DNA from 3 places in the Halomonas sp. BMC6 genome. Region 3 is predicted to be linked to each of the others. Evidence: predicted binding sites of a transcription regulator. Region 3 holds the regulator's gene; each other region holds the start of a gene.

Region 1 (9,909 bases), 1.5 Mb from region 3:
GCTAGCTTACGCCATCTGCTCACTACTCACGATATAGCGCCCACCGGCGAGCTAGAGCCGCTAAGCGGCGGCGACAGTGCGGCGGTGTATACGTTAGCCACGCGCCAGGGGCGGGTGATCGTGAAGCATGACGATCCCGAGCGCCTCAGGGGTGAGGCAGAAGGGCTGCACGCCCTTGCCCGGGCCAATACCTCGCTCATCATTCCCGAAGTGCTCGGCCAAGCGGAAGGCTGGCTAGTGATGGAAGCCCTGGAGACTCAGCCCGCCAACAAGCAGGATGCGACCGCGCTGGGAGAGGGCCTTCGCCAACTGCACGGCGTGATAGGCAACTCCCACGGTTGGCATGAAGACAACGCCTGCGGATTGACCCCGCAGCCCAATGCGCCACTGGCTGACGGGCGGCAGTTTCAGCGCGAGCGGCGCCTGCTTCCCCTTTGCGAGGCCTGTTTTCAGCGTGGTTTGCTTGATAGCGCGCTACGTCGCCGTATCGAGCAGCAGGCCGAACACCTGGAAAGCTGGTTGCCGGATGCTCCTGGGAGTTTGGTTCACGGCGACCTGTGGTCGGGCAATGTACTGACGACGCCCCGCGGGCCAGCGCTGATCGACCCGGCGATTTATCGCCACTACCCCGAGACCGACCTGGCCATGCTGACGCTGTTCGGCTCCCCCGGTGAAGCATTTTTCGAGGCCTACTGGAACGGCAACGCCCCGGCCGACTGGCCGAGGCGTGAAGCGCTGTTTCAACTCTACCCACTGCTTAACCATCTGCTGCTGTTTGGTGCCAGTTACCGCAATGGGGTCGAGCGCAGCGTAACGCTGCTGGAACGCGATTAAGCGCGCGTTATTAACGTTACCAGGACTTATAAGGCAGGAATTTTCCGTTCAGGGTCAGCAGTACTCGGTCGCCTTTTGGGTCTTCGATTTTGTCCACTTCCATGGTGAAGTCGATGGCGCTCATGATGCCGTCGCCAAACTTCTCTTGCACCACGTCTTTCAGCGTTTCGCCGTACACGCCGACCACTTCGTAGAGGCGGTAGACGAATGGGTCTTGGGGGATGGCTTCATCCCACGCTTTTGTGGGGAAGGCCGTGAGCGCGGTGGCGACGTGGCTATCCACTTCGAGTACGTCGCAGAGCTTATGGGCGATATCGGCGCTGGCGCTGTTCATGCCGTAGCAGGCAGAGGCGACCCACACCGGCGACATGCCGACGGCGCTGGCAATGTCATCCCAACTCATTTTTTTACGGGCTTTGGCAGCCAGCAGGGTATGGCGCATTTCGAGCTTATCCATGACGGACCTCCTTGGGAGTGAACTTCACTAGGTTTTCTTGTGGTTCGGTGGCAGGGGATGCCGGGGGTGAATCTGTAGTGGTGTCTGCAGACGCTAGCTGTACCGGGTTCACCGGCGTCGGATATCGTAGACCTTGGCCGTCGAACTCCTGGGTGCGCAGCTCGCTGGAGCGGTTCACCAGAAAATCGACCAGGTAGTTACGAATCGTGTAGAAGTGCGGATGCTTGACGATCTCCGCCCGCTGGCGGGGCCTTGGCAGGTCAATCTCCACCGCTTCGGCGATACGCGCTTGGGGGCCGTTGGTCATTAAGAAGATGCGGTCGGCCAGTAAGATCGCTTCGTCCACATCGTGAGTGATCATGAACACGGTTTGCTGATCCTGGCTCCAAATTTTGATCAGCTCGTCTTGAATGACGCCCCGGGTCAGCGCATCCAGCGCGCCGAACGGCTCATCCAACAGCAGCAGTTTGGGTTTGGTGGCAAACGCCCGGGCGATGCTCACCCGCTGGCGCATACCGCCAGAGAGCTGGGAGGGCTTGCGGTCTACCACCTCTTTCAAGCCGACCATTTCCAGGTACTTCATGCTGTGGTCGGTGACTTCCCGATCGCTCCACGCTTTCCAGCGGGCGCGTACGCCAAAGCGAACGTTTTCAAGCGCGGTGAGCCAGGGCAGCAGGCTGTAGTTTTGAAACACCACGCCACGCTCAAGGCCAGGGCCGCTGATCTCTTTGTTCTCCATCACCATGGAGCCTTCAGAGAACTGATCTAGCCCGGCGAGTGCGTTCATAATGGTGGATTTACCGCAGCCAGAGTGGCCGATGATGCACACAAACTCGCCCTTCTTGAGCTGAAAACTAATGTTCTCAAACACCGTTAGCGGTTCTGCCTCTTTCGTGGCGCCGGGGAAGCGCTTGGCAGCTTTCTGTACCTCTACAAAAGCATGACTCATGGTCGGCTCCTTATTCGGCGTAAGTGACAAACCGGGCAAGATAGGCAAGCGACATATCCAGCAGCATGCCCACCACGCCGATCATCAGGATGGAGAAGATCACGCTGGTCAGGTCGAGGTTGTTCCACTCATTCCAGACGTAGTAGCCAATGCCGGTGCCGCCCACTAGCATCTCGGCAGCCACGATGACCAGCCAGGCAATGCCGATGGAGATCCGCATGCCGGTCAGAATGGTGGGTGCGGCCGCAGGTAGAATCACTTTGAAGGCCGTTTGCAGCGACGACAGCTCGTGGGTGCGGGCCACGTTCACCCAGTCGTTGCGCACACCCGCCACGCCAAAGGCGGTGTTAAGCAGCATTGGCCAAATAGAGCAGATAAAGATCACGAAGATGGCGGAGGCTTCAGAGTCGCGAATGATGAACAGCGCTAGCGGCATCCAGGCCAGCGGCGAGATAGGCCGCAGCACCTGAATAAACGGATTGAGCGCTTTGTACGCCAGGGGCGACATGCCAATTAAAAAGCCAATCGGAATCGCCACCAGCGCGGCCAGCAGGTAGCCGCTGAGCACGCGGTAGAGCGAGTAGCCCAACTGAATGCCAATGCCTTTGTCGTTGGGGCCTGCATCGTAAAAAGGGTTAGAAAGCTCCTGCCACGCTTTCACGGCGATTTCCGAGGGCGGCGGTACTTTGGCGCTCTCATCGGCCCCGGCCAGCAGCTGTTCGTACTCACTTAGCGCCTCGCCGCCGCCCATCAAGGGCGATTGATTCAACCCTTCCCAAACGCCCAGGCCAACCACGAGCAGCATAATGGCGAGAATCGTGGCGCGAACGTTCAGGCTTAATTTCCATTCGGTGGTGGTGCGGTCCATGGTTAACCCCTCCGAATGGTGAAGCTGTCGACATACGCTTCAGGCTGGGTGTAATCAAAGGTTTTACCCATGATTTGATAGTTGCGGGCGGTCTCTTCGGGCGCTTCGTACCCCAGCTCGCGCATCACGGTCTGGGCATCGGTGGCCAGGTACACATCCCGGGCAATCTGCTGATAATCCACGTCGCCTTCGATATAGCCCCAGCGCTTCATTTGCGTCAGGATCCACACCGCCATGGAGTGCCAGGGGAATGGGTCGAAATCGATGCGGTCCGGCACGTTCTGCACGCCGCCTAAACCGTCGGCAAATCGCCCGGTGAGTACCTGTTCAATCACCGTGACCGGCTGGTTCAGGTAGTTCGTCGGGGCAATGGCTTCGGCAATTTCTGAGCGGTTAGCGGGGTCTGAAGAGTACTGGGTAGCATCGATAATCGCCCGCAGCAGTGCGCCATAGGTGTTCGGGTTTTCGCGGGCGAAGCGGGCGCTGGTGGCAAAGGCGCAGCAGGGGTGGCCGTCCCAAATCTCTTTGGTCAGCAGGTGAATAAAGCCGATGCGTTCAAACACCGCGCGCTGGTTGAAGGGGTCGGGGGATAAGAAGCCGTCGATGTTGCCTGCCCGCAGGTTGGCGACCATTTCGGGCGGCGGAATTACGCGAATTTGAATATCTTGATCCGGGTCTAAGCCGTGCTCGGCCACGTAGTAGCGCAGTAGGAAGTTGTGCATGGAGTACTCGAACGGTACGCCAAAGGTGAAGCCTTTCCACTGCTGGGGGTCGCGCTTATCCAGGTGGTCGTTATGCAGCACAATCGCCTGACCGTTGATATTTTCTACCGCAGGCATAATGAACGGCTCAGGGGTCGAGCCTGCACCGAGGGTCATCGCCAGCGGCATGGGCGTTAGCATGTGCGCCGCGTCGTATTCGCGGTTGAGGGACTTGTCCCGCGCTACCGCCCAGCCAGCGGTTTTAATCACCGAGACATCCAGGCCGTAACGCTCATAAAAGCCCATAGGGTGGGCCATGATGATGGGCGTGGCGCAGGTGATGGGAACGAAGCCGACATTAAGCTGGGTTTTCTCAAGCGGCCCTAAACTCTCTTTCACTGCGGCTTTAATCGAATCTAGGGGGAACAGGCTCGCCAGCGCCGCAGCGGCCGTCCCGCCACCTACCAGCTTCATAAACTGGCGGCGGTGCATATCGCTATGGCCAAACATGCCGCGCACCAGCGCGCTTTCGACCATGCGATCCATCACATCATCGGCACTATTCGGCGTGGACGCCGCTGTTTTCGCGCTTGGCTGAGTAGACGACGTAATAATGCTGGGTTGGGAAGAGTGGCACTGATGACAATCGCACTGCCGTCCGTGAATCAGTGATTGGCGATGATCAAACGGGTTGCCAAGACTGCTGTGGTCGTTGTTCTCTTTCATGGACGTTTACCTCACAGGAGCAAAAGGGCTTTAGGCTGCGCCGTCTTGGTGCGAAACGTGTCCCTGCGGCGCTATTTCTATTGATAGCGACTTATATGCCAGAACGGCCTTTTTTTAGTTTTTATCATGTTTATCAATAGTTTATTGATTTTTTGAAGGGGGCGCGAAGTCTTCAGATAAAACACGATTTTTCGTAACTCACGATATTTCGTTGTTTAAATAACGAAAGTTCGTGATTGGCCCGTTGTTTGTATGGAGTAAGCGACATCCTGCTGGCAAATGAGGAGCCTGCGATGCACGCTGTCACCCTGAAAGATGACGCTCACCCGTCCTTAACGCTGATGGCTCACCACACGCCGTTGGCCATGGTGATTATTGATCCTCTGAGCGACCGCTTAATTGATGCCAATACCGCAGCGTGCCAACTGCTATTGATTCATCACGAACAGCCGCTCGCCACTCCCTTTAGCCACCGTCTAAGCGCTTCATTGCCGCTATGGGTCAGCTTTACCGATGAAGTGCTGACGACCGGCCAAGGCTGGTCGGATGATTTAGTGCTGTTGGATAGCGTCCGCCAGCCTCGTCGTGTCGAGGTCTATGGGCAACGCTTACACGACTCCTCACAGCTATTGCTCACGCTAATCGATCGCAATAAAGCCGAGCAGCGCCGCGCCAAGGCCGAACTCAGCCGCCAACACCGCCAGGGGGAGGTGGGTTGGCAGCGGGTCGAGCAGGTGTTCGAGCGTATCGAAAAGCAGAACCAGCTGATTCTCAGCGCTGCCGGGGAGGGCATTTATGGCCTGGATGCGGAGGGGAAAACCACGTTCGTCAACCCGGCTGCCGAACGCATTCTCGGCTGGAGCACGGAAGATATGGTGGGCCACGATGCGCACTTAATGTTTCACCACACCCACGCTGATGGCAGCCACTTTCCGGTACAGCAGTGCCCCATCCATGCCTCGTTTAGCGATGGCCAGGTGCACCATGTGGATGACGAAGTGTTCTGGCATAAAAACGGCGATGCGATTCCCGTGGAGTACACCAGCACGCCGATTTTTGAAATGGGCCGCTTAGTGGGGGCCGTCGTACTGTTTCGCGATATTCGCGAACGTAAACGGGCCGAGCAGCAGCTGCGCGATGCACTGGAAGAGGTGGAGTCGCTCAAGCGCCGATTGGAGCTGGAGAACCAGTACCTGCAAGAAGAGATTAAAGCCGAGGTGAATCATCGCAATATCGTCGGCAACAGCCCGGCGGTCGCAAAGCTGGTGCAGCAGATCGCCATGGTGGCCCCCACCAGCGCGAACGTGTTAATTAGCGGCGAATCGGGCACGGGCAAAGAGCTGATTGCCCGGGCGATTCATGCAGGCAGTACCCGCAGCGACCGGCCGTTGATCCGCGTGAACTGCGCCGCGATTCCTCGTGACCTCTTCGAGAGTGAGTTTTTTGGCCATGTAAAAGGCGCCTTTACCGGTGCGGTACAAGACCGGCCAGGGCGCTTTGAGTTGGCCCACGGCGGCACGCTGTTTCTGGATGAAGTGGGGGAGATCCCGCTGGAGCTACAAAGCAAGCTGCTGCGCGTATTGCAGGATCAGCAGTTCGAACGGGTGGGGGATAACCGCACTCGCGAAGTGGATGTGCGGGTGATTGCAGCGACCAACCGCGAGCTAAAAGAGATGATCGATGCCGGTCAGTTTCGTGAGGATCTCTACTTCCGTTTGAACGTTTTTCCCATCGATTCCGTCCCGTTACGAAAACGTATCGAAGACGTCCCGCTGCTGGCGCGCCACTTCTTGCATCGCGCCTGCCTGAAATTCAACAAGCCGGGCGTGCGAATACCGCCAGCTCAGCTAGAGGTCCTCGCTCGTTACCCGTGGCCGGGCAATATTCGTGAATTGGAGAACGTGATCGAACGTCAGGTGATCGTGACCCAGGATCAGCGGCTCTCTTTTGATGATTTGCTACTGGCAGAGCCGCCATCCCGTCATACGACGTTCAACATACCGGCGCAAGATCATAGCGCGCTACCTGAACACCCGCTCACCGAGCAAGCGCTATGTCACCAGCAGCGCTGCAATGCGCTAAAAGCGTTGAAAGCGGCAAAGGGCAAAGTGTCTGGAGCGGGAGGGGCGGCGGAACTGTTAGGGATGAAGCCGACGACGCTGGCCTCACGTCTACAGAAATGGGGCGTCGATCTGCGGCAATATCGCCAGCGTGGTCGCAAAAGTGCGCCCACCAACGATGCTTTGGACTAAGGTAAGGAAGGATCCGCTTGACATCAGTGTTGTACACACAAATCAGGCAAGTTCAAGTCTAGCATACATACATGAATGTAACTATAATGCCACTCTTTCAGAATGGCGCTCTGCCGCGCCGTCTTACGTTGACACCTAGAGGCAATCCCATGCGACTAGCACACTGGGCAGTCAATGCCCCCTTTCGCCCCCTGTTGTTAGCAGTGCTCACGTCTTCGTTCATCCTGCCTGCCCAAGCGGCCGACTTGGTGACCATTACCCGTGATGCGCTGAATAACAACGCGGCCCTGGCCTCTGCCCGGTCTGAGTTCTCCAGCGTCGAGGCGGCGCGTGACGTTGCACGTGGCGGACTGTTGCCGCAGGTGAATGCCTCCGGTAGCGCTACGCATAACGAGCAATTCGAGAGCCAGGGCTCTGCCCGCAGTGCAGGCACCGGTGCTGGAGCGGGTTCCAACGCTGGCGTCGGCGTCAGTGATGATAGCTATAACACTGTCTCCTTGACGCTAGAAGCCACCCAGGCGCTGTTCAACGCGGTCACGCGCCAGGAAGTCAACCAGGCAGAGCGTCAGATCGATCAGCAGGTGTATCTGCTGGCCGCCACCGAGCAGCAACTGCTGATCGATGTGGCAAGTGCCTACTTCGATATTCTACGCGCCCACGAAGTGTTAGAAGCGCGCTTGGCCCAAGAGCGTGCCATTGGTCGCCAGCTCGAGCAGGCCCGCGAGCAGTTCGAAGTCGGCCTGATCGCGATTACCGAGGTAGAGGAAGCGCGGGCGAGCTTCGATCAATCTCGCGCCGATCGCATTGCCGCCGAGAGCAACCTGCAAGTGGCGTTTGAAGTATTAGAGCAGCTCACGGGGCAGCGTTATGCCAGCATCGAAGCCCTGGGCGACAGCATGCCCATCGCGCTGCCGACGCCCACCGACCGTGACTACTGGGTCGAGCAGTCTCTGGAGCGCAACCCGCAGGTACTTGCCCAGCAGGCGGGTATTGAAGTCTCCCGTGTGGGGGTAGAGCTGGCCCGCGCGGGTCGCTTGCCCACCGTGCAAGCGTTTGCCAACTACCAGTACGCCGACAGCGATAGCGAGCTGGTCAGCGGTTACGACACGTCCGCTCAGGTCGGTGTGTCAGCGAACGTGCCGATTTACACCGGCGGCAGTACCAGCGCCAGCATTCGTCAGGGCACGTTCCAGTTAGAGAGCAGTCAGTACGACTTCGAGTCTCAGCGCCGCACCACGATTCAGCAGGTTCGCTCGCTCTACACCCAGGTCAGCAACAACGTCGAAACGGTCGAAGCGCGCCAGCAGGCCATCGTGTCCAACCGCAGCGCCCTGGAAGCGACCCGCGCCGGTTACGAAGTGGGAACCCGTAACATCGTCGACGTGCTGAACGCCGAGCAGAATCTCTATAACGCCATCGCCAACTACGCCGAAGCGCGTTACGACTACGTCGTGAACCTGTTGTCGCTGCGCCAGCAGGCGGGACTGCTCGACGTGGACGCCATCGAAGAAGTGAACGCATGGCTCACCGGCGATGACGTCAACTTCACCCTACCGGAAAGCAACGAGCCCGACGCGTACCAGCGCGCGATGGACATTGGCGCGCCGCCCACCCCAGGCGCCTAATCTTCGTTGTGCATGCCCCCGTGGCGATCGGTCAATGTTTAGAAAAATGAATGGGAAATCGACGCATGAAAAGAGTGATTCACTCAGGTAGAGCGAGTCTAGTGACGCTGATCGCCGCGTTAGCGCTCACGGCATGTGGTCAGGAGCAGCCACAAGAGCAGCAAAGCCAGCAGGAAGCGCCGCCCCACCCGGTGGAAGTCGCTGAAATAGCGCGTCAAGACATACCGCTGGATAAATCCTACCCCTCGCTGCTACGCAGCGACAGCGAAGTGACGCTGGTGGCGCGGGTGAGCGGGTTTCTGGAAGAGCGCCACTTCGAGCCGGGCCAAATGGTGGAGCAGGGCGACCGGCTTTATACCATCGAGCCTGACCTTTATCAGGCGACCGTCAACCAGCGTGAAGCCGACCTGCAAAGCGCTCGCGCCGAGCTGGCCCGTGCCCAGCGGGATGCTCAGCGTTTCGAGCAGTTGCTGAGCCAAAACTCCGTTAGCCGCCAGCAGTACGACCAAGCGCTTGCCGAGCAGCGCGTGGCGCAAGCCAACGTGGCCCAGGCGGAAGCGGCGCTGACCAGCGCCAATCTGGATTTAGGCTACTCCAACGTGACGGCACCGGTGTCGGGCATGATCAGCTTGAGCCAGATCAACGTCGGTAACCTGGTGAATTCGGGCACCGAGCTCGCCACGATCACGCCGCTGGATCCGCTGGAAGTGCGCTTCCAACTGCCCCAGCGGGATGCCTTCGAGCTGCGTCGTCAGCTTGGCAACGACGGTGATGCTTCCCAAATCACCGCTCGCCTACAGGTGCCTGGGCTGGATGGTAGTGAAGGCAGCGAGCTGGAAGGTCGTTTGGACTTCCTCGGCTCCCGCGTGGATACCGGCACCAGCACCGTGCAGGCCTCGGCGACCTTTGCCAATCCCGATGGCGCGGTACTGCCCGGCCAATTCGTGCGCGTGCGCATCGAAGGTTTGAAACGCTTCGATGTACTGGCCGTGCCGGAAATTGCCGTGACCCAAGGTCTGATGGGCCCGCTGGTCTACGTGCTGGATGACGAGAACAAAGCTCGCGAACGCACCGTTCAGTTAGGCGAAGTCGCAGGCCCCTGGCAAATCATCCGCGATGGCTTGGAGCCAGGTGACCGCGTTGTCGTCGGCGATCCGGCTGGCTTGGAGGCGGGCGTCGTGATCGACCCTCAGTCGTTTAGTGGCGACGCTGCTGACCTCGTGGAAGAGACCGAGCAAGAAGAAGCCCAGGAAGAAGCGGAAGCCGCCGACGCGATGCAACAAGCCGACGGCGCACAACCCGCTGCTGAAGGGGAAGAGGGCGCGCAATAATGAATTTCTCTAACTTCTTTATCAGCCGCCCGATTTTTGCCACGGTACTGGCAATTATCGTCACGCTGGTAGGCGTGATGGCCATGCGGGTGCTGCCGATCGAGCAGTACCCTAGCGTGGTGCCGCCCACGGTATCGGTTCAGGCCCAGTTCCCAGGGGCGGATGC
Region 2 (9,909 bases), 2.7 Mb from region 3:
CCGTCGTTGCCGCGCTAGTGGTGTATAACCTGATCGCGGCCGCCCGCACCCAACAAACCGTTGAAGAGCATACCCAGACGCTCATGCAAAGCGCACTGGACGCGCGGCTCGATGCCATTGCCGAAGCAGAGGGTGAACGGATTCAGCGCGAGCTGGACAAGGCCATGACCCTGGCCAGCCAGCTCGCCACCACCAACGCCCTCATGGGCGTGGAAGATGCCGAAGGTCAGCGTGCGCTCTACCTGAGCCGCCGTCAGCTTTCCAACTTGGTACGGCAGACGGTTGCCGACAACCCGGCGCTGCTGGATGCGTTCATCGGCTGGGAGCCCAACGCCTTTGGAGACGACGCCCGCTTTGCTGGCGACGAGCGCTACGGCCACGATGGCAGTGGCCGCTTCATGCCCTGGTGGTACCGCACTGGGGATGGCTCGCTCGAGGTCTTACCACTAGGCGACACTATGGAGAGCGAAACCCGCCTCGCCAGCGGCGTGCGTGAGGGGGAGTACTACCTCTGCCCACGCGAAACGCTCGCCCCCTGTGTGATCGACCCCGCCGCCTACGATTACGACGGCGAAACGCAGCTGGTCACCTCGTTCAACGCACCGATTTTGGTGAACGGCGAATTTCGCGGTGTGGCCGGGGTCGACCTCTCGCTGAACTTCATTCAAACGCTGCTGCGCGACGCCAACGCCGCGCTGTATGACGGCGCAGGCCGTATGGCGCTGGTCGCCGGGCGCGGCGGCTTGGTGGCGGACACCAATGGCGAAGAGGCCCTGGGCCTGCCTGCCAGCAACGCGCTGAGCGACACGGCGCTTGACGGCATTGCCGAAGCCACATCACAAGGCAGCCTCTACAGCAGCATGGCCAACGGCATGTTTCAGCGCTATCAGCCACTGACCATTGGCGATACGGAGCAGCCGTGGGTACTAGTGCTACAGCTGCCCGAGTCCGTCGTGCTCGCCGAACTCAACGCGCTGCAGAACGTTTTGAGCGATCAGCGCCAGCAAAACACCCTAGGGATGACGCTGGTGGGGCTGCTGCTGGCGGCCATCGGCATCGCTGCCCTGTGGTGGATTGGTGGGCGTATTGCGAGTCCGCTCAAACGCTTAGCGAACAGAATGGAAGAGATCGCCTCTGGAAACGGCGATCTCACTCAGCGCCTGCCTGTGCATGGCCGCGATGAGAGCGCCGCCGTGGCCGAGCAGTTCAACGCCTTTGCCGAAAAAATTCAGGCAATTCTGCTGGACGTACGGCGCAGCAGCGAGGCCGTGAACCACGCAGCCAACGAGATCACCCAAGGCGGCCATGACCTGTCACGGCGTACCGAGCAAGCCGCTGCCAGCCTGCAAGAAACCTCGGCAGCGATGGAAGAGATCAGCAGCACCGTCAGCCACACCACCCACGCCTCCCAAGAGGCCAGCGGGCTGTCCAACACCGCCTCGCAGCTGGCTTCCCGTACCGACAAGGCGTTTGTGCAGGTGGTCTCGACCATGGATGACATCCGAGCGACCTCGGCAGAAATTCAGAGCATCGTCAGCGTGATCGACGGCATTGCCTTTCAAACCAACCTGCTGGCGCTCAACGCCTCAGTAGAGGCAGCGCGGGCTGGCGAGCACGGGCGCGGCTTTGCCGTGGTGGCCGATGAAGTGCGCAAGCTGGCCTCGCGCAGCAGCGACGCCGCTAAGGATATCCGCCAGCGCATCGATGCGTCTGCCGATAAGGTCGAAAGCGGCACGCAAATGGTACGCGACGCCGAAGCCGCCATGCACGAGCTGGCCGATAGCGTGACGCGCGTCACCCAAATGCTGGGCGATATCAGTACGGCAGCCGGTGAGCAGAACGACGGCATTAACCAAGTCAGCGTCGCGGTGACCGACCTGGATCAGATGACCCAGCAAAACGCCGCCCTGGTGCAAGAGTCCACCACCGCGGCCGAGCAGCTTAAAGACCAAGCGGACAGGCTGGCCGCGCTAGTGGGTGGCTTTACGCTAGAGGCGTCGCAGCATCAGGCTCAGGCGCTGCCAAGCCCTGAAAAGGCCAAGGTGTAACCGCTAGGGAATCGGTGGCAGCGGGATATCGTCACTGCGCTTGGCCCCGGCGGTCATTTCGCGGCAGAGCCTTAAAAACTCCCGAACGCCGGTGGTCAGGTACTTGTGGCGATGCCAGATAAAGGTGAACTGGCGCTTTAGATCCAACTCCGGCGTAGGCAGCGGCACCAAGCTGCCGCGCCGGAAGGCATCGCGCAGCGCCAGCCGCGAAACGCAGCCAATGCCCAAGCCCGACTCCACCGCGCGTTTAATGCCCTCGGTATGTTCCAGTTCCAATAGCGTATTGAACCGGCTGCGGCGGTGGCGGGCGGCATGCTCCAGCGTCATACGCGTACCGGAGCCCTCCTCGCGCATAATCCAATCCTCCCGCAGCAGCTGATCCAGCTCCAGGTGCTCCCGCCCTGCCAGCGGGTGGCGCGGCGAGCAGAACACGCACAGCTCATCCTCGACCCAGGGCTGACTGATGATCATGTCGTCATCGCACTGCCCCTCAATCAGCCCTAAATCGAGCGAGTGCTGGCGCACGCCCTCGATGATATGCCGCGTATTGCGCACCGCCAGCCGCACCCGGCTGCCGGGATAGCGCTGCATAAAATCGCTGATCAGCAGCGTGGCGAGATAGTTACCGATGGTGAGCGTTGCCCCTACGTCCAATGCGCCCACGCCCTGCTGACCCCGCAGCAGCTCTTCGACCTCCTCGGCGCGGTCGAGCAGGGCCACCGCCTTGGGCAGTAGCTGGAAGCCGAGCGCGTTGAGTTTCAGCCGTTTCCCGATGCGATCAAGCAGTTGGCAGTCGAACTGGCGCTCCAGCTCGGCCAGCGCCGTGCTGGTAGCCGATTGCGACATGGCCAGCGCGCGCGCCGCGTGGGAAACGCTCTCGTGCTGAGCAACGGCTACGAAGACTTCTAGCTGACGCAGGGTGTAGTGCATGACCAAAACCTATCTGTCGAGTGATCGGCGAAGGGCTATATCGATTTTAAAGATAAGCGTTATCAAGATAATTTGCTTAACAGATATACCACCCTTATTTAGAATTGAGAGCAACCTATAGAGCTATTTTTTATTCTTTTTTGGAATATGGCGAGCAAGGCTTAGACCGCGCCGCCTCTGGAGGAGTGAGCATGAGCAAGTTTGCCCTGGAAGAAGTGCTAAGCGTTCACCACTGGAACGATACCCTGTTCAGCTTCCGCACCACCCGCGAGCGCAGCCTGCGCTTCAAAAACGGCCAATTCGTCATGATCGGTCTCGAAGTGGACGGCAAGCCGCTGATGCGCGCGTACTCCATCGCCAGCCCCAACTACGAAGACCACCTGGAATTCTTCAGCATCAAAGTGCCCGATGGCCCGCTCACCTCGCGCCTACAGCACCTGAAAGTAGGCGACCAAATCATGGTCAGCCGCAAGCCGACTGGCACGCTGGTGTGCGACGACCTGCTGCCGGGCCGCAACCTGTATATGCTCTCGACCGGTACCGGCTTGGCGCCGTTTATGAGCCTGATTCAAGACCCGGAAGTTTACGAGCGCTTCGAAAAAGTAGTGCTGATCCACGGCGTGCGTGAAGTCTCCGAGCTGGCCTACGCCGACTTCATCACCAAAGAGCTGCCCGCCCACGAGTACCTGGGCGAAGAAGTCGCCGAAAAACTGGTGTACTACCCCACGGTGACCCGTGAAGAGTTTCACACCATGGGCCGCCTGACCGACCACATTCGCAGCGGCAAGCTTTTTGAAGACACTGGCCTACCGCCGATTGACCCGCGCCAAGACCGCGCGATGATCTGCGGCAGCCCGGCGATGCTGGACGACACCAGCGCGCTATTGGACGAACTGGGCCTGAATATTTCCCCGCGCATGGGCGAGCCGGGCGACTACGTCATCGAGCGTGCGTTCGTTGAGAAGTAAGTGCTGTTTGAATGGTGAATGGTGAATAGAAAATCGTAGCCCGTGTCATCGTCGCCTTATGCACAAAGCCCCTGTGGATGCTATCCACAGGGGCTTTGTCTATTCAGCGCAACTCACTGTTCACGCCTTACCCTTCACTACTGACGCTTCACCGTTAAACCGCGTCTTTACCGGTTTCACCAGTACGGATACGGATGACCTGCTCAAGGGGCATCACAAAGATTTTACCGTCACCGATCTTACCGGTATTGGCGACCTGGGTAATCGCGTCGATCACCTGCTCGGCCATATCGTCGTCAACGGCGACTTCCAGCTTCACCTTGGGCAGGAAATCCACCACGTACTCCGCACCACGGTAGAGTTCCGTGTGGCCTTTCTGACGGCCAAAGCCTTTCACTTCCGTTACCGTAATGCCCTGCACGCCGATATCAGAGAGCGATTCGCGTACGTCATCAAGCTTGAACGGCTTGATAATGGCTGAGATCAATTTCATTGCGACATCCTCTAGCTTGGTGGCCCACTGTATCAAAACAGCGTTATTGAACGGTTGTCATAACCCATCAAGGTTGGCGGGGCGCTCGCATAGCCAAGCCCGTTACCCAGTGGGTTAAGCATACACCGCCCAGGGCGGAGAATAAAAAACCCGTACGTACCTAGCTCATAACCAGCGGCGTAACGCGTATCCCTCAACGACAAAAAGGCCTCCCACTCGGGGAGGCCACAAGGAGCACGCCAGCTCACATGATTAGCGCAAGCTTATTTCTTGACGCTAAACTCGGGGTAGGCTTCCAAACCGCACTCAGCGATATCGACGCCTTCATACTCTTCTTCTTCGCTAACGCGGATACCCATGACCGCTTTCAGCACCAGCCACACCACTAAGCTTGCGATGAAGACCCAGCCAAAGATGCCCACGATACCGATTAGCTGTGCACCGAAAGAGGCGTCACCGTTGGTGAGCGGCACTGCCAGCACACCCCATATACCAACCACACCGTGTACGGAGATCGCACCGACCGGGTCATCCAGCTTCAGCTTGTCGAGGGTCACGATAGCGCCCACCACAATCAGGCCGCCCACCGCACCAATCATGGCAGCGCCCAGTGCTGACGGAGAGAGCGGGTCAGCGGTGATGGCGACCAGGCCAGCCAGCGCACCGTTCAGGGCCATGGTGAGATCCGCTTTACGGAACCACAGCTTGGCTAGCACCAGCGCGGCAATCACGCCACCGGCAGCCGCTGCGTTGGTGTTCACGAACACCTGTGCAACGTTGTTGGCTGAACCGATATCGGACATTTTCAGCTCGGAGCCGCCGTTGAAACCGAACCAGCCCATCCACAGGATGAAGGTACCCAGCGTTGCCAGCGGCATGTTGGCACCGGGAATCGCATGGATAGAGCCATCTTTACCGTACTTGCCTTTACGCGGGCCCAGTACCAGCACACCGGCGAGCGCTGCAGCCGCACCGGCCAGGTGCACGATGCCGGAACCGGCGTAGTCGGAGTAGCCGACTTCAGACAGCCAGCCGCCGCCCCAGGTCCAGTAGCCAGACACCGGGTAGATGAATGCCGTCATCACCACGGCAAAGGCCAGGAACGCCCACAGCTTCATACGCTCAGCAACCGCACCTGAAACAATCGACATGGCGGTGGCCACAAACACCACCTGGAAGAAGAAGTCAGAGCGCATGGAGTAGTAAGGCGCATCGTCGCCACCGGCCAGCACCGCATCGGCGCTGTTTTCAGTGCCGATCAAGAAGCCCAGGTTCGGCAGGAAGCCGCCTGCGCTGCTGGAGTACATGATGTAGTAGCCCACCAGCAGGTACATGGTGCAGGCAATCGCGAACAGCGCGATGTTTTTCGTCAGGATTTCGGCGGTATTCTTGGAGCGAACCAAGCCCGCTTCCAGCATGGCGAAGCCAGCGGCCATCCACATGACCAGCACGCCGCAGATCAAGAAGTAAAACGTATCGAGCGCATAGCTCAAATCAGCTAACTCATTCATGAGGTGTTCCCCGTTATACTAAGCGAAGTTATACGTCATCAGCAGATCGATGGGCGACGCTTAAACGGCGTCGGCACCGCGCTCACCAGTACGAATACGGATCACATCTTCCAACGGCGTGACGAACACTTTGCCATCGCCGATCTTGCCGCTATTCGCTGCGTTGCAGATGGCGTCCAGCACGCTTTCCAGGCGCGCATCGTCCACGGCGACTTCCACTTTCACCTTGGGCAGAAAATCGACCACGTATTCCGCGCCGCGGTAGAGTTCGGTATGCCCTTTCTGGCGGCCAAAGCCCTTTACTTCAGTGACCGTAATCCCCTGAACGCCGTTGTCGGCGAGTGCTTCACGAACGTCGTCAAGCTTGAATGGCTTGATGATAGCGGTGATGAGTTTCATCCCGGATCTCCCCTGCTGGATCAGTCCCACTCGGTGGAAAGCGGCATGGCCGCCCGAATTTAGTGCTTGCCCTGCTAATGCGCATACCGTGCCACCCACTTTTTTATTTTTATATTTCAGACACTTAATCTATTCATATAAGCAACTGACGGTAGCTTTATGGCCTTGCTCACTCTCCTCCCCTCGGGCCTTGCACCATTAATGAGCATTCAAAAAAGCTAGCCGCTCCATTTCGATGCATTTGTCCGCTCCCCATCTGCTCACTATCCATTGCGCTTAATTAACAAACGGCACATGCGAATCCACGGCGGGTTGCGTATCCTTACTCACAAGCAGTTCACATTTATGCGTGATCGTTTAAGGAGAGAGCCATGGCGCCCCAAGACCGCATTAGCCGCTTAGCCCAGCAGATCGGCGACCGTTTGCAGAATGCCTCGCAAGCCCCGGAAGATATTCAGAAAGGTGTCCAGCAGGTGGTACGCGGCGCGTTCGATCGCCTGGAGCTGGTATCGCGGGAAGATTTCGATATTTTGATGGATGTGCTGCAGCGCACCCGCTCCCGGGTAGAAGCCCTAGAGCGTCAAGTGGCCAGCCTGGAAGCAGCGGTAGAAGCCTCTAGCACCGCCGCCGCCACGCCTGTAGAAGCTGAAGTACCGCCCGCCCCTGTGCAACCTTCCAGCACAACTAAGCCAACCGCTGACGGCGCTGAGTAAGTACGCCGTTTTGCACGGCATGGGGCAGGTTCGGCTGCCCCACTTCTTGCCCCTACCTCTCTCCCACACTCTCCCCTGCACTTAATTCAAAATCTTATACCAGTGAACAAGAATCACTATCATTGACAACCCTAGTGATAGTGCTATCGTGCGCTTATCTGCAGCCTCACGCGTGCCGTTAAGCACCAATACGGCGCAGGCACTACGCTCCACCCACGATAGCGACTGCCCCAATGCCTCAGCAGGAACGCTTAGCAACGCCTGAAATCACCCCCTTTTCGTTGGCCCAGCTTGGCCAGCGCTTCGGCATTCACTACCGCATTGAAGGCCCTACTTCTCCGCGCCAGCCGGTCGCCACTGGTCATGTACATGACGTTAGCCTGCGCCACGGGATTCACTTAACGCTTTCTGATTTGCAGGTAGAGCGTAGCTATACCTCCACGTCTTACCAAAGCGTGCCATGGTTCTTGAGCGTTATCTTGGAAGGCACCATTCATCTCCAAATGGGCAAGCAGCAGATGCAGCTCTCTGCAGGAGATGGCGTATGCAGCCACTTTGATGCCCGACACCCACTCACGGTGCATCAGCCTATTCAAAAACGCCTTCGTACTGTGAATATTGCGGTTCTGACCACTGCACCCTTAGGCCTACCCACCCCGCCTGATGCTTCATGTTTAAATTGCTGGAAGCTCCCCAAGGCCCTCTGCGAAACGCTTTGCACCATTAGCGAGCAACCGCCCTCGCTCTGGCGACAGGCGCTCGTTTGGCAGGGGTTAGCACTGCAACTGATTGGATTAGGTTTGCCCGAACGCCCGACAACGCTGCCCGAGCATAACCGCCTTTCTACCCGTGATCGTCATTGCCTCACGGCACTGCACTCGCGCATTGCTCAGCATCCCGCCGAGCCTTATAGCCTCACCGCATTAGCCAAAGAAGCCGCTATGAGCCCCAGCAGCCTGCGCCAGAAGTTTCGCGCCTGCTACGGCTGCACGCTGTTCGACTATATTCGCCAAGTGCGATTACAGCAGGGGTACGAGGCACTGCAGCGAGGTGAGAGCGTGCAACAAGCGGCCCATCACTGTGGGTATCGGCATGCCAGCAACTTCTCCAGCGCCTTCAAACGCCACTTCGGTTTTTCCCCTCACGAGTGGAATCGCTCCAGCGTATAGCCCGCGCTTGAGTTCCTTTCGCGTGTACAAACATGTCAGCGCGCATAGCAGGCTTGGCACGGCGCATACCTTTACGACGCCATAAAAAGCAATAATTATCATTGCTTAATAATACTGATTCCACTTCCTCCCAGGATCACTTATGGCCTCTACCCATCGCTCCTTCTTATGGGCGCCTTTGAGCAGCGCGCTGCTCGTTGCGTTGGCAACGCCTGCGGCGGCACAGCCAAACACTGACTTAGCCACCGTCACCGTGACTGCCCAGCAGGCAGCCACCAAAGTGGCCACGCCCTTTATCGAAACCCCACAGAGTATTTCGACCATCACCGAAACGCAGATGTCGCAACGCGGCGTCAGTACCGTACAGCGCGCCACCGACTACACCCCCGGCGTGTACAGCAATCAAATAGGAGCTTCCAACCGTTTTGATTACTTGGTCTTAAGAGGCTTCTCCGATGGCAGCTTGAGCAACACTTTTTTAGATGGCTTGAAGGTGATGGGCGACGCCAACTCCCATAGCAGCATGCGCATCGACCCCTGGTTTTTAGACAGCATCGAAGTGGTGCGCGGCCCTGCATCCGTGCTGTATGGCCGCGCCTCACCGGGCGGCGTGGTGGCCCTCAACAGCAAACGTCCTGAATTCGAGCCGGGCGGCGAGCTGCGCGTTAGGGTCGGTAATAATGATCAGCGCAGCGCTGCGTTTGATCTCACTGGCCCGCTGGGGGAAGAGCAGCGCGTTGCGTTTCGCCTCACCGGCATCGCCAGCGCCGCCGATACCCAGTTTGGCCCAGCCGAAGAGGAGCGCTACGCCATTGCGCCACGGCTGACCTGGGACATGACCGACGCCACCAGCCTGACCGTCGAAGCGTATCTTCAGGATGAGCCAGAAGGCGGCTACCACTCCGGCGTGCCTTATGAAGGCGCGGTGATCGCTCGCAATGGTCGCCAAATAAGCAATAACTTCTTCGATGGCGAAGCCGATTACGACGCCTATAAGCGCACCCAGCGCATGCTCGGCTATACCCTTGAGCACCGCTTTAACGACCGCGTATCCGCCCGCCAACTGCTGCGCTATCTCAATTCAGACGTCACGCTGAATCAGGTGTACGGCTTTGGCTGGGCATCGCCGACCTCAAACGCACTGGCCCGCTACTACTCCGGCAGCGAGGAATCGCTTCAGGCCTTAACGGTGGATAATCAGTTAGAAGCCCGCCTGACCAACGGCTTCATGGAGCACACCCTGCTGCTGGGAGCGGATTACCAGCAACGCGAGAACGAGGTTGCCTGGCCTTCCGGCGCGTTCCCCTCGTTGGATGCCTTCAACCCGGTTTACGGCAGCGAGCCGCTGGCGTTCTACGCGCCCATCCGGGAGAACCACGAGCTGGAGCAAACCGGCGTCTACCTTCAGGATCAGATCACCGTCAATAACTGGCGCGTGACGCTAGGCGGGCGCTTTGACTGGGTAAATATCGACAACACCAATCGCGACAGCGGCGCTACCAGCGCGTTGAGTGACACCCAATTTAGCGGCCGCGCTGGGGTGGTGTACCTGTTCGATAACGGCATTGCCCCCTACGTCAGCTACTCGACGGCCTTTACCCCCACCAGCTTCGTCGATGCCAACGGCGACCTGCTCGCTCCCATGGAGGGCGCACAGTGGGAAACCGGCGTGAAATAC
Region 3 (9,909 bases):
TCTTTGATATCGTGAGAGACCACTACCGATGTCAGCGACAGCGCCTGATTGAGCCGCTTGATCAACTGCACCAGCACGCCCATGGAAATGGGGTCCTGGCCGACGAACGGCTCGTCGTAAAGAATCAGTTCGGGGTCCAGCGCTACGGCACGCGCTAGCGCTACCCGACGCGCCATCCCTCCAGACAGTTCGGCAGGCGTTAAGTGCCTCGCGCCCCGCAGTCCTACCGCTTGGAGTTTTAGTAGCACCAGGTCGCGAATCATCGCGTCTGGCAAATCCGTATGAACACGTAGCGGAAAGGCCACGTTTTCGAAAACGTCCAGATCCGAAAACAGGGCCCCGCTTTGAAACAGCATGCCCATGCGCTTGCGCAGTGCGAACAGCGCTTTACGTGACAGCCGGTGTACATCCTGCCCATCGATCAAGATCCGACCACGATCGGGCGTCAGCTGGCCACCGATGAGCTTCAAGAGTGTCGTTTTACCCGTACCGCTTGGCCCCATGATGGCCGTTACTTGACCGCGAGGGATGGTCATACTCACACCGCGAAAGATCTCGCTTTCACCGCGAGAAAAGTAGACGTCTTCGACCTGTATGAAGGGAACATCCGTCATGTGCTGATTGACCTTCATCGTTGATGCCAGAACGCGTCAGTATAAACCGACAAGTCACGGGGCAGTTTAAAAAACAGTGTTTTCGAAATATTATCGAACATCGTATCTTAACGCTACTCTCAGTAACAGCGGCGCAAATGATTACTACGCCAACCTTTTTTACGGCGTATGCATCGCCACGGGGCTGGTGAGTTTGCCACGCTTTAGCTAAATAGCGCCGCAAGATGTTATTCTTACTTGCTACCTATTCACTTTATGAAAACGAGACATGCCATGGGCCAGCCACTCTCTACACCCAGCCAACTGCGTGAAAGTGCGCTGCGAACGCTGCAAATTGAGCAAGCGGCCATCGGCGGCCTTCAGGCCAAACTGGACGAACAGTTCGATCACGCCTGCCAGCTCATCCTCGCCTGTCAAGGCCGGGTGGTCGTCACCGGCATGGGCAAGTCAGGACACATCGCGGGCAAACTTGCTGCGACGCTGGCGAGTACCGGCACGCCCGCCTTTTTCGTACACCCAGGTGAAGCCAGTCACGGCGACTTGGGCATGATTACCCGTACCGATGTAGTACTCGCGCTCTCCAACTCCGGCGAAACCGCCGAAGTGACGGCGCTCCTACCACTTCTTAAAAGGCTTGGCACCCCGCTGGTCAGCATGACCGGGCGCCCAGGCTCTACCCTTGCCCGCCACGCCGATGCCCATTTAGACAGCGGCGTGGAACGCGAGGCGTGCCCACTGGACCTCGCGCCTACTAGCTCAACCACGGCGGCACTGGCTCTTGGCGACGCTCTGGCCGTTGCCCTACTCGAAGCACGCGGCTTTACCGCCGAGGATTTTGCGCTGTCCCATCCGGGTGGCAGTCTGGGTAAGCGCCTGCTGTTGCGGGTGCGTGACCTAATGCACGATGGCTCAAGGCTTCCCCAGGTCGCTTTGGGAAGCCCGCTACGCGATGCACTATTGGAGATCACGCGCCAAGGGCTGGGGTTCACTTGCGTCATCGACAGCGAAGGCCGTTTGGCGGGCGTCTATACCGATGGCGACCTTCGGCGCACATTAGATCAATTTCATGACCTGCGCGACGTGCGCGTCGACGATGTCATGACGCGCCCAGGCAAACGTATCGGCCCTGACGTACTGGCTGCCGAGGCCGTTCGTATTATGGAAGATAGCCGGATAACCGCGCTCGCTGTCGTCGACGAGCAGCAGCGCCCCATCGGCGCGCTACATATGCACGATCTGCTAGCCAGCGGTGTGATTTAACTGCGTGATAACGCTTTTCGCCATGGATGTTAAGGAGGCTATATGGCCCTACCCGATGCACTACTCGACCGACTTCGCCGTGTAAAACTCCTCGCGCTAGACGTAGATGGCGTCTTGACGGATGGCCGCCTCTACTTTCAGGCGGACGGCATCGAAATCAAAGCGTTTCACACCCAAGACGGGCATGGTTTGAAACTGCTCAAGCGGGTCGGCATTCACGTGGCACTGATTACCGGACGCGATTCGCCCATGGTCAGCCAGCGCGCGGCGGCGCTCGGCATTAGCCACGTTCACCAAGGCTGCGAAGATAAGCTCACGACGCTTCGCGCGCTTTGCCAACGACTGGATATCACCCTCGAGCAGGTGGCCTACTGCGGTGATGACCTGCCTGACCTCGCTCCCATCAAGCGCTGCGGCGTCGGCATCACGGTCCCCAATGCGCCTGATTACATGCACACCCATGCCGATTGGATCACGGAACGGCTAGGCGGCCACGGCGCGGTACGTGAAATTTGCGATACGCTGCTCACTTCGCAAGGGCACTGGGATGCCGTGCTCGACACGTATCTTCACAGGCACTCGTGATGGGTCTCAGAGTCAGAAAACGGGTGTGGATCACGGCGATGGTCGTGGCCCTGGGCGGACTGCTGGTCTGGCTGGACCCGCGCGGCCCGCAAGAGGGTGAGATCGATCAGGAGGCCCGTGCCCAGGAGCCTGGGCATGTGTTGGAGAACGCCGAAATTACCCTGTTTGGCGAGACAGGCGCTATCCAGCAGTCGCTGGTCACGCCTCGACTGGTCCATACGCCTCAAACGGCCATGACCGATGTCATGTCGCCGCGCGCGACGCTGTTCGACAGCGAACAGCGGGAGTGGCTGGCCACGGCAGACACCGGCACCTTGAATACCGATTCCCAGGCCCTGACGCTAAGAGGGTCTGCCCGGCTACTGGCTCCCGAAGAGGGCTGGCAGCTCGACACGCAGCAATTAAACTACGATGGCGTGACGCGCCATGCCTGGAGCGATACGCCCGTGCTGTTGCAGCAGCCGCCGCAGCGCATGGAAGCCTCCCGCATGGACGTTTGGCTCGATGACAGCCAAGTCCGCCTGACCAATAACGTGCGCGGCGTCCACCCGCCTGCCACTCGTAACCCTGAGGAGTCGCGATGAACGCCTCTCTCCGCACTGCACTCTTTGCGTTAACCCTACCCCTCGCCACGGCGGCCATGGCACAAAGCCAAGCCCCCATCGAGGTCGAAGCCGACCGCCTGGACCTCGACCAGCGCGCTGGCACCGCTGTTTACTCAGGCAACGTGGACATTCGCCAGGGCGAGATGCAACTGCGCGGCGAACGCGTCGAAATTCAGCGCAACGACTCAGGCGAGCTGTCACGCGCCATTGCCACGGGTGAGCGCGCCTACCTGCGCAATCAGCTCGAAGATCAAGAAACCCCCATGGAGGGCTGGGCGCGTCGTATCGTTTACCATGTCGCCGAACGCCGTGTCGAACTGATCGACCAAGCCGAACTGACACAGCAAGGCGACCGTTTCCAAGGGGGGCGTTTGGAGTACTTCATCGACCAGGAAGTGGTGCAAGCACGCTCCGACGTGAGCGGTAGCGACAACCAGCGCATTCGCATGACTCTTCAGCCCGAACAATAGGGAGCGGCCACGTGGCAGCATCAACCTCTGCAGATTCCGCACCTGTCAAAACGCTCTACGCCCATCACCTAGCGAAGAGCTACAAACGCCGTCGGGTCGTGAAAGATATCAACCTGGAAATCGCTCAGGGTAGCGTCGTCGGCCTGCTGGGGCCCAACGGGGCGGGTAAAACCACGTCGTTTTACATGATCGTTGGACTGGTCAAATCCGATGCCGGTAGCGTCGGTATCGACGACGTCGACCTGACCCATGCGCCCATGCACGAGCGCGCCATGGCCGGGATTGGCTACCTTCCCCAGGAAGCCTCCATTTTCCGCAAGCTCTCGGTGGCCGATAACATCATGGCGATTCTCGAGACGCGCAAAGCGCTGGACCGCAGCGCTCGGGAAGCACGCCTCGAGTCACTGCTCGAAGATTTCCATATTACCCACATTCGCGACAACCTGGGCATGAGCCTCTCAGGGGGCGAGCGCCGCCGAGTGGAGATCGCTCGCTCACTCGCTACCGAGCCCGCATTCATTCTGCTCGACGAGCCGTTTGCCGGGGTCGACCCTATTTCAGTGGGTGAAATCAAAACCATCATTCGCGCACTGAAAAAACGCCACATCGGCGTCTTGATCACTGACCATAACGTGCGCGAAACCCTGGATATTTGTGACATTGCCTACATCGTTGGCGACGGCCATATCATCGCCAGTGGAAACGCCCAGGAGATCCTCAATAACCAGAAGGTTCGTGATGTCTATCTAGGCGCAGACTTCCGCCTCTAAACTCTGGCCTGACCAAACTTTTCTTTTAGTGGCATGCTTATTGCACTTGCACAGAGTCATAACTCGCTCTAGGGTGGAGCTTTCTGATTAACGAGTGGTTCTCAGATGGTCATGAAAGCTTCTCTCCAATTGCGTATCGGCACACAGCTGACCATGACACCTCAGCTGCAGCAGGCCATTGCCCTGCTACAGCTCTCAACGCTGGACCTCCGTCAAGAAATTCAGCAAGCGCTGGACGCTAACCCCATGCTCGAACAAGAGGATGAGTTTGGCGAACAGGCTGTTAGCGAGCCTCAAGAGGCCGAGTGGTCGGACAGCATTCCCAACGAACTCTCCGTAGACAGCGACTGGTCGGACACCTACCAAGACATGGGCAGCTTGGGCGGTAGCAGCGAAGGACCCGACTTCGAGCGCCAAGCCGCAGGCCAAAGCCTTCATGGCCATCTGTTATGGCAATTGGCCATGACTGACTTCTCTCCCCGCGACTATGCCATTGCCGAAAGCCTGATCGATGCACTGGATGCCAACGGCTATCTCACTCAACCGCTCAACGACATCCGCGAAGGCCTCAAGGCGCAAGGCCACGACAGCCTGAGCCAGCGTGAAGTAGAAAACACCCTGTTGCGCTTACAACAGTTCGAGCCCACCGGCGTGTTTGCCCGCGACCTGCGCGAGTGCCTGATGCTTCAGCTGGCCGCGCTGCCTGAAGACACCCCGCTATTGATGCCCGCAAAACGCTTGGTGCGTCAGTTTCTCGAAGCCTTGGGCAAAGACGATTTACGGCTACTCAAGCGCCGCCTGAGCCTGGATGACGAGCAGTTGGACGACGTCATCCGTTTAATTCGCAGCCTTGACCCACGCCCAGGCAGCGCCTACGGCGTGACCGACGACAGCTATATTACGCCCGATTTGGTCGTGCGCCATGACAACGAGGGCTGGCACTTAGAGCTCAACCCGGAGGCGCTGCCGCGCCTGCGTATCCAGCCCGATTACGCCAGTTTGATCAAACGCGCCGACAAGAGCCAAGACAACCAGTTCTTGAAAGAGCACCTCCAAGAAGCTCGCTGGCTGATCAAAAGCCTTTCCAGCCGTAATGACACGCTTCTGCGAGTAGGTCGTGAAATCATCGCCCGCCAGATCGGCTTTCTAGAGCACGGCGAAGAGGCCATGAAACCGCTGATCCTGGCCGACATCGCCGAGGCCGTGGAGATGCACGAGTCCACGATCTCCCGTGTGACGACGCAGAAATTCATACATACGCCACGAGGCGTGTTCGAGTTGAAGTACTTCTTCTCGAGCCAAGTCAGCAGCCACGATGGCGGCGATAGCCACTCCAGCACCGCCATTCGTGCACGGATCAAAAAACTGATACAAGAGGAGCCGTCGGGTAAACCGCTCTCCGATAGTCGCCTGGTGACCCTCCTTGAGGAGGGAGGCATCAGCGTTGCCCGGCGTACGGTAGCGAAATATCGCGAGTCAATGGGTATTCCCTCGTCCAGTGAGCGCCGCCGTTTACGTTAGTTAAACGGTAGGGCATGACAAACTCGACGCAGGGGCTTTGCAATAGCGCAAAAAGGGTTACAATCGAAGTACAGCCCGATGGATAAGGAGCACGTCAATGCAAGTAAACATCACTGGTCATCACGTTGAACTGACTGACGCCTTGCGTGACTACGTTAACGAAAAGCTGGAACGCGTCGAACGCCACTACGACAACATCACCACGGTGCAAGTGACCTTATCTGTCGAGAAGGAACGCCAGCAGGCAGCCTGTACGCTGCATGCCGCCGGTGCCGACCTTCATGCCGAAGCCCTCGATAACGACATGTATGCCGCTATCGATGCGCTCGCAGACAAAATCGATCGTCAACTCGTTAAACACAAGGAAAAAGCACAAGCTCGCGCCCAGGGCGCAGGCGTGCGTTAACTCAATGACGTTGGAAACCATCCTCCCCCCGGAGCGCGTGCTCTACGACGTGCCCGGGGGCAGCAAAAAACGGGTGCTGGAGTTTTTCAGCACCTTCATCGCCCAAAACACACCCAGCCTCGATAGCCAAGAAGTGTTTAGCCGCCTGATTGGACGCGAGCGTCTCGGCAGCACGGGAATTGGCAACGGCGTTGCCATCCCCCACGCACGTAGCCCGCACTGTAGCTCGCCCATCGCCGGCTTTTTGAAACTTGCCGAGCCGGTCGATTTCGATGCCATCGATGGCGACCCCGTCGATCTAGTGTTCGTGTTGCTCGTACCCGAAGAGGCGGACGACACGCATCTCGCTCTGCTTGGGCAAGTCGCGACGATCATGAACGATGCGAATACCCGTCAACAGTTACGCAAAGCCAGCAGTCAAAAAGAGTTATTGACCCTAATGACGGCCAAGATACGCGAACAGGCCGCGTAAGATACTCACACGTCCATCACTGTTTATTTCCTACGCTCATACGCCAAGAGAGACGCTATGCAACTGGTGATCATTAGCGGCCGTTCGGGGTCCGGTAAATCTATCGCCTTACAAGCGCTGGAGGATCTTGGCTATTATGCGATCGATAACTTACCTGCCATGCTGCTGGGCTCGCTGATCGATGAGCTGCGCGCTCAAGGCGAACGCACCCGTATTGCCGTTAGCATCGATGCGCGCAACCTCCCCATCGCGCTGGAGCGTCTGCCAGCGCTGTTGGAAGAGCTACGCCAGCGAGACATTCGTTTTCAGGTGATCTATCTAACCACGGACGCACGCATTCTGCTGGAGCGCTACTCCGCCACTCGTCGTCGCCACCCCCTCACTCGCGACAGCGAAATGACGCTGGAAGAGGCGATCAACAAAGAGGAGGAGACGCTACATGAAATACGCGATCTCGCCGATTTATTGATCGATACGTCTCGGCTCTCCGTCCACGATTTGCGCCGCCGCATTACCGATCAAGTGGCCCACCAGCGCCAGCATCAGCTCACGCTCACCTTTGAGTCCTTCGGCTATAAACGCGGCGTTCCGCTGGATGCGGATTTGGTCTTCGACGTACGCTGTCTGCCCAACCCATACTGGGACCCTACCCTTCGGCAATATACTGGCCGCGATGCCAATATCGTCGCTTTCTTGAGCGGTTACCCGGTAGTGGAAGCCATGGCCAGCGATATTCAGGCTTGGTTGGAGAAGTGGTTACCGGCCTACCAAAACAGCCAACGTAGCTACATGACCGTAGCTATCGGCTGCACGGGCGGTCAGCACCGCTCCGTTTACATGGTGGAGCAGCTCGCCCAGCGGCTCGTTAAGCAGACCGGAGAAGTGCAGTTGAGGCATCGCGAACTGGGGCTGCAGTACACGCTGAGCGAAGAGCCCGTGGCGCCAAGCCCCACCACCGCGACCACCCGTACGCCCTAAGCCTTTTTATTCAAAGACCCACTCGGCAAAAAGGAACCAGAGTGCCCGAAAGAACGTTAACCCTTACCAACCAGCGCGGCCTCCATGCCCGCGCGGCCACCAAATTGGTTCAGTGTGGCCAGCAGTTTTCTGCCAGCATCCACGTATACAAGCAGCAGCAAAAAGCCGATGCCGCTAATATCATGTCGCTGCTGATGCTCGCGGCGCCCTGCGGCACCGAACTCACTGTAGCTGCGGAAGGGGAAGACGCCGAACAAGCGCTCGATGCCATCGAAGCGCTGTTCGACGCGCGGTTTGACGAAGACCAGTAACCGACTCCGCGTCAACGATTAGCTGCCAGCGACGGTCATCGCATCCACAAGCCAACTACCCGTGTGAATGCTGCCACGGGTATCCGTGTCATCGCCCACAGCGCTCAGTCCTGCAAACATCTTGTTCAGGTTACCGGCGATCGTGAACTCCTCAATCGGGTACTGAACCTCACCGTTTTCGATCCAAAAACCCGCCGCGCCTCGCGAGTAATCACCGGTCACCCCATTCACCCCCTGGCCCATGAGTTCGGTGACCCAGATACCGCGCCCCATCTGTTTCAAGAGCTCGGCACGCGGTGTCAAAGGAGCCAGCAAGCGTAGGTTACGTGCGCCGCCTGCATTGCCTGTCGAGTGCATGCCTAAACGCCGTGCGCTGTAGGCAGAGAGCATGTAGCTGGCGACCTGCCCCTGATCGATGAAACGATTATTGCGGGTTTGTACCCCCTCGGCATCGAATGGCGAACTCGCCGTCGCCCCCACTTCCATGGGTCGCTCTTCCAATCCAAACCACTCGGGAAAAAGCGGTGTCCCCAGGCGGTCGCATAGAAAGGAGGCTTCGCGGTAAAGCGCTCCGCCTGCCAAAGCACCCATAAGATGACCGATCAGGCCGCTGGCCAGCGTCGGGTCGAACAGCACCGGAAAGGTACCGGTCGGCGGTCGACGCGCGCCCAGTCGCCGTAGCGTACGCGCTGCGGCCTCTTGCCCCACGTCTTCTGGCTGGCGTAAATGGAGCGGATTCCGTGCCGCCGTGTAGTCATAATCACGCTGCATGCCTTGGTCATCCTGAGCGATCAGCATGCAGGAGAGCGAGTGATTGCTGCCTTTCTGAGTCCCCAGAAAGCCGTGGCTATTGGCATAAACGCGCACGCCCTCACCACTTGAAAGCGATGCCCCTTCCGACTGATGGATCCCCTCGACGCGGCGACCTGCCTGCTCACAGCGCAGCGCCAAATCGATGGCCTCCTCCGTCGAGAGCGCCCAAGGGTGATGCACTTTCAAATCGGGCAGCTCGGTGGCCATTAACGCTGCCTCTGCCAGACCGGCGGCGGGGTCTTCGCCCGTATAGCGGGCAATCGCCAGTGCCTTTTCTACCGTGGCACGAATCGAGGCGCTGCTGGCATCGGTAGAAGACGCACTTCCCTTCCGTTTGCCCACGTAAAGCGTCACCGCAATGCCTTGATCCCGGGATAGTTCAACGGTTTCCACCTCGCCCAAACGAACGCTGACACCCATGCCCTGGTCAACGCTGGCGCCCACTTCGGCGGCATCTGCTCCTAGCTGCTTTGCCAGGGCAAGCGCTTCCTCAGCGCGCTGTGTCAGCAGTGCCTGCTGCGCCGATGCATCAAATGCCTGTGCCATTTGGCCTCCTTTTCGCCTGAATCGCGTTGGCGAATCAATGTTGTGGTCGCAGCCTGATATAATGCTGCAAACGAATCTAATCAGTGAGTTCTTATATGCCCAAGCAACGCCCCGAGCCAATCGACATCGACGAACAGGAAGAGCGTCCCAGTAAATCGCAGCTAAAGCGTGAGATGCATGCTTTGCAGGCGCTTGGCGAAACGCTGATTGCCATGAACCCTGCCGAACGCGCCCGCTTCCCCCTGTCGGACGACATGTTGCGTGCCATCGATGAAACCGCCCGCATCCGCTCGCATGAGGGCCGCCGCCGTCATATGCAATACGTTGGCAAGCTCATCCGCAAAGAGGATCTAACGGCCATCCAGGGCGTGTTCGATGCCATCGAGCAGGAAAAAGAGCAGCGCGACCATGCGTTTCATCGCCTCGAGAAGTGGCGGGATCGCATGGTCGACGAGGGCGATGACGCCGTCGATCTGTTCATGGCCGATTACCCCAATGCGGACCGACAAGCGCTGCGCCAACTCGTGCGCAACGCACGCAAAGAGCGCGAGCAGGGCA

Evidence for each region. Region 3 encodes sigma-54, which starts transcription at its own class of promoters, with help from an activator protein. Its sites were predicted from a motif close to TGGCACNNNNNTTGCTNT; they were not measured.
Region 1: AB6K10_RS08280 (CmpA/NrtA family ABC transporter substrate-binding protein) is a predicted target of sigma-54. The motif match lies at 4,619-4,636, and genes of this name have one in related genera.
Region 2: AB6K10_RS02495 (P-II family nitrogen regulator) is a predicted target of sigma-54. The motif match lies at 6,426-6,443, and genes of this name have one in related genera.

What each region holds. Positions count from the first base shown of each region.
Region 1 is NZ_CAXNSH010000001.1:1,734,510-1,744,418, forward strand. It holds gene AB6K10_RS08260 (fructosamine kinase family protein) at 1-834, shown strand, start outside; gene cynS (cyanase) at 851-1,291, opposite strand; gene AB6K10_RS08270 (ABC transporter ATP-binding protein) at 1,284-2,240, opposite strand; gene ntrB (nitrate ABC transporter permease) at 2,251-3,108, opposite strand; gene AB6K10_RS08280 (CmpA/NrtA family ABC transporter substrate-binding protein) at 3,111-4,535, opposite strand; gene AB6K10_RS08285 (sigma 54-interacting transcriptional regulator) at 4,829-6,787, shown strand; gene AB6K10_RS08290 (TolC family outer membrane protein) at 6,937-8,412, shown strand; gene AB6K10_RS08295 (efflux RND transporter periplasmic adaptor subunit) at 8,478-9,743, shown strand; gene AB6K10_RS08300 (efflux RND transporter permease subunit) at 9,743-9,909, shown strand, end outside.
Region 2 is NZ_CAXNSH010000001.1:539,802-549,710, forward strand. It holds gene AB6K10_RS02470 (methyl-accepting chemotaxis protein) at 1-2,048, shown strand, start outside; gene AB6K10_RS02475 (LysR family transcriptional regulator) at 2,052-2,978, opposite strand; gene AB6K10_RS02480 (ferredoxin--NADP reductase) at 3,170-3,946, shown strand; gene glnK (P-II family nitrogen regulator) at 4,101-4,439, opposite strand; gene AB6K10_RS02490 (ammonium transporter) at 4,703-5,950, opposite strand; gene AB6K10_RS02495 (P-II family nitrogen regulator) at 6,011-6,349, opposite strand; gene AB6K10_RS02500 (accessory factor UbiK family protein) at 6,721-7,062, shown strand; gene AB6K10_RS02505 (AraC family transcriptional regulator) at 7,296-8,231, shown strand; gene AB6K10_RS02510 (TonB-dependent siderophore receptor) at 8,374-9,909, shown strand, end outside.
Region 3 is NZ_CAXNSH010000001.1:3,217,182-3,227,090, forward strand. It holds gene AB6K10_RS15750 (ATP-binding cassette domain-containing protein) at 1-614, opposite strand, end outside; gene AB6K10_RS15755 (KpsF/GutQ family sugar-phosphate isomerase) at 888-1,874, shown strand; gene AB6K10_RS15760 (HAD family hydrolase) at 1,917-2,459, shown strand; gene lptC (LPS export ABC transporter periplasmic protein LptC) at 2,459-3,043, shown strand; gene lptA (lipopolysaccharide transport periplasmic protein LptA) at 3,040-3,534, shown strand; gene lptB (LPS export ABC transporter ATP-binding protein) at 3,546-4,304, shown strand; gene AB6K10_RS15780 (RNA polymerase factor sigma-54) at 4,410-5,825, shown strand; gene raiA (ribosome-associated translation inhibitor RaiA) at 5,923-6,231, shown strand; gene ptsN (PTS IIA-like nitrogen regulatory protein PtsN) at 6,236-6,703, shown strand; gene rapZ (RNase adapter RapZ) at 6,761-7,681, shown strand; gene AB6K10_RS15800 (HPr family phosphocarrier protein) at 7,723-7,992, shown strand; gene pmbA (metalloprotease PmbA) at 8,011-9,351, opposite strand; gene yjgA (ribosome biogenesis factor YjgA) at 9,447-9,909, shown strand, end outside.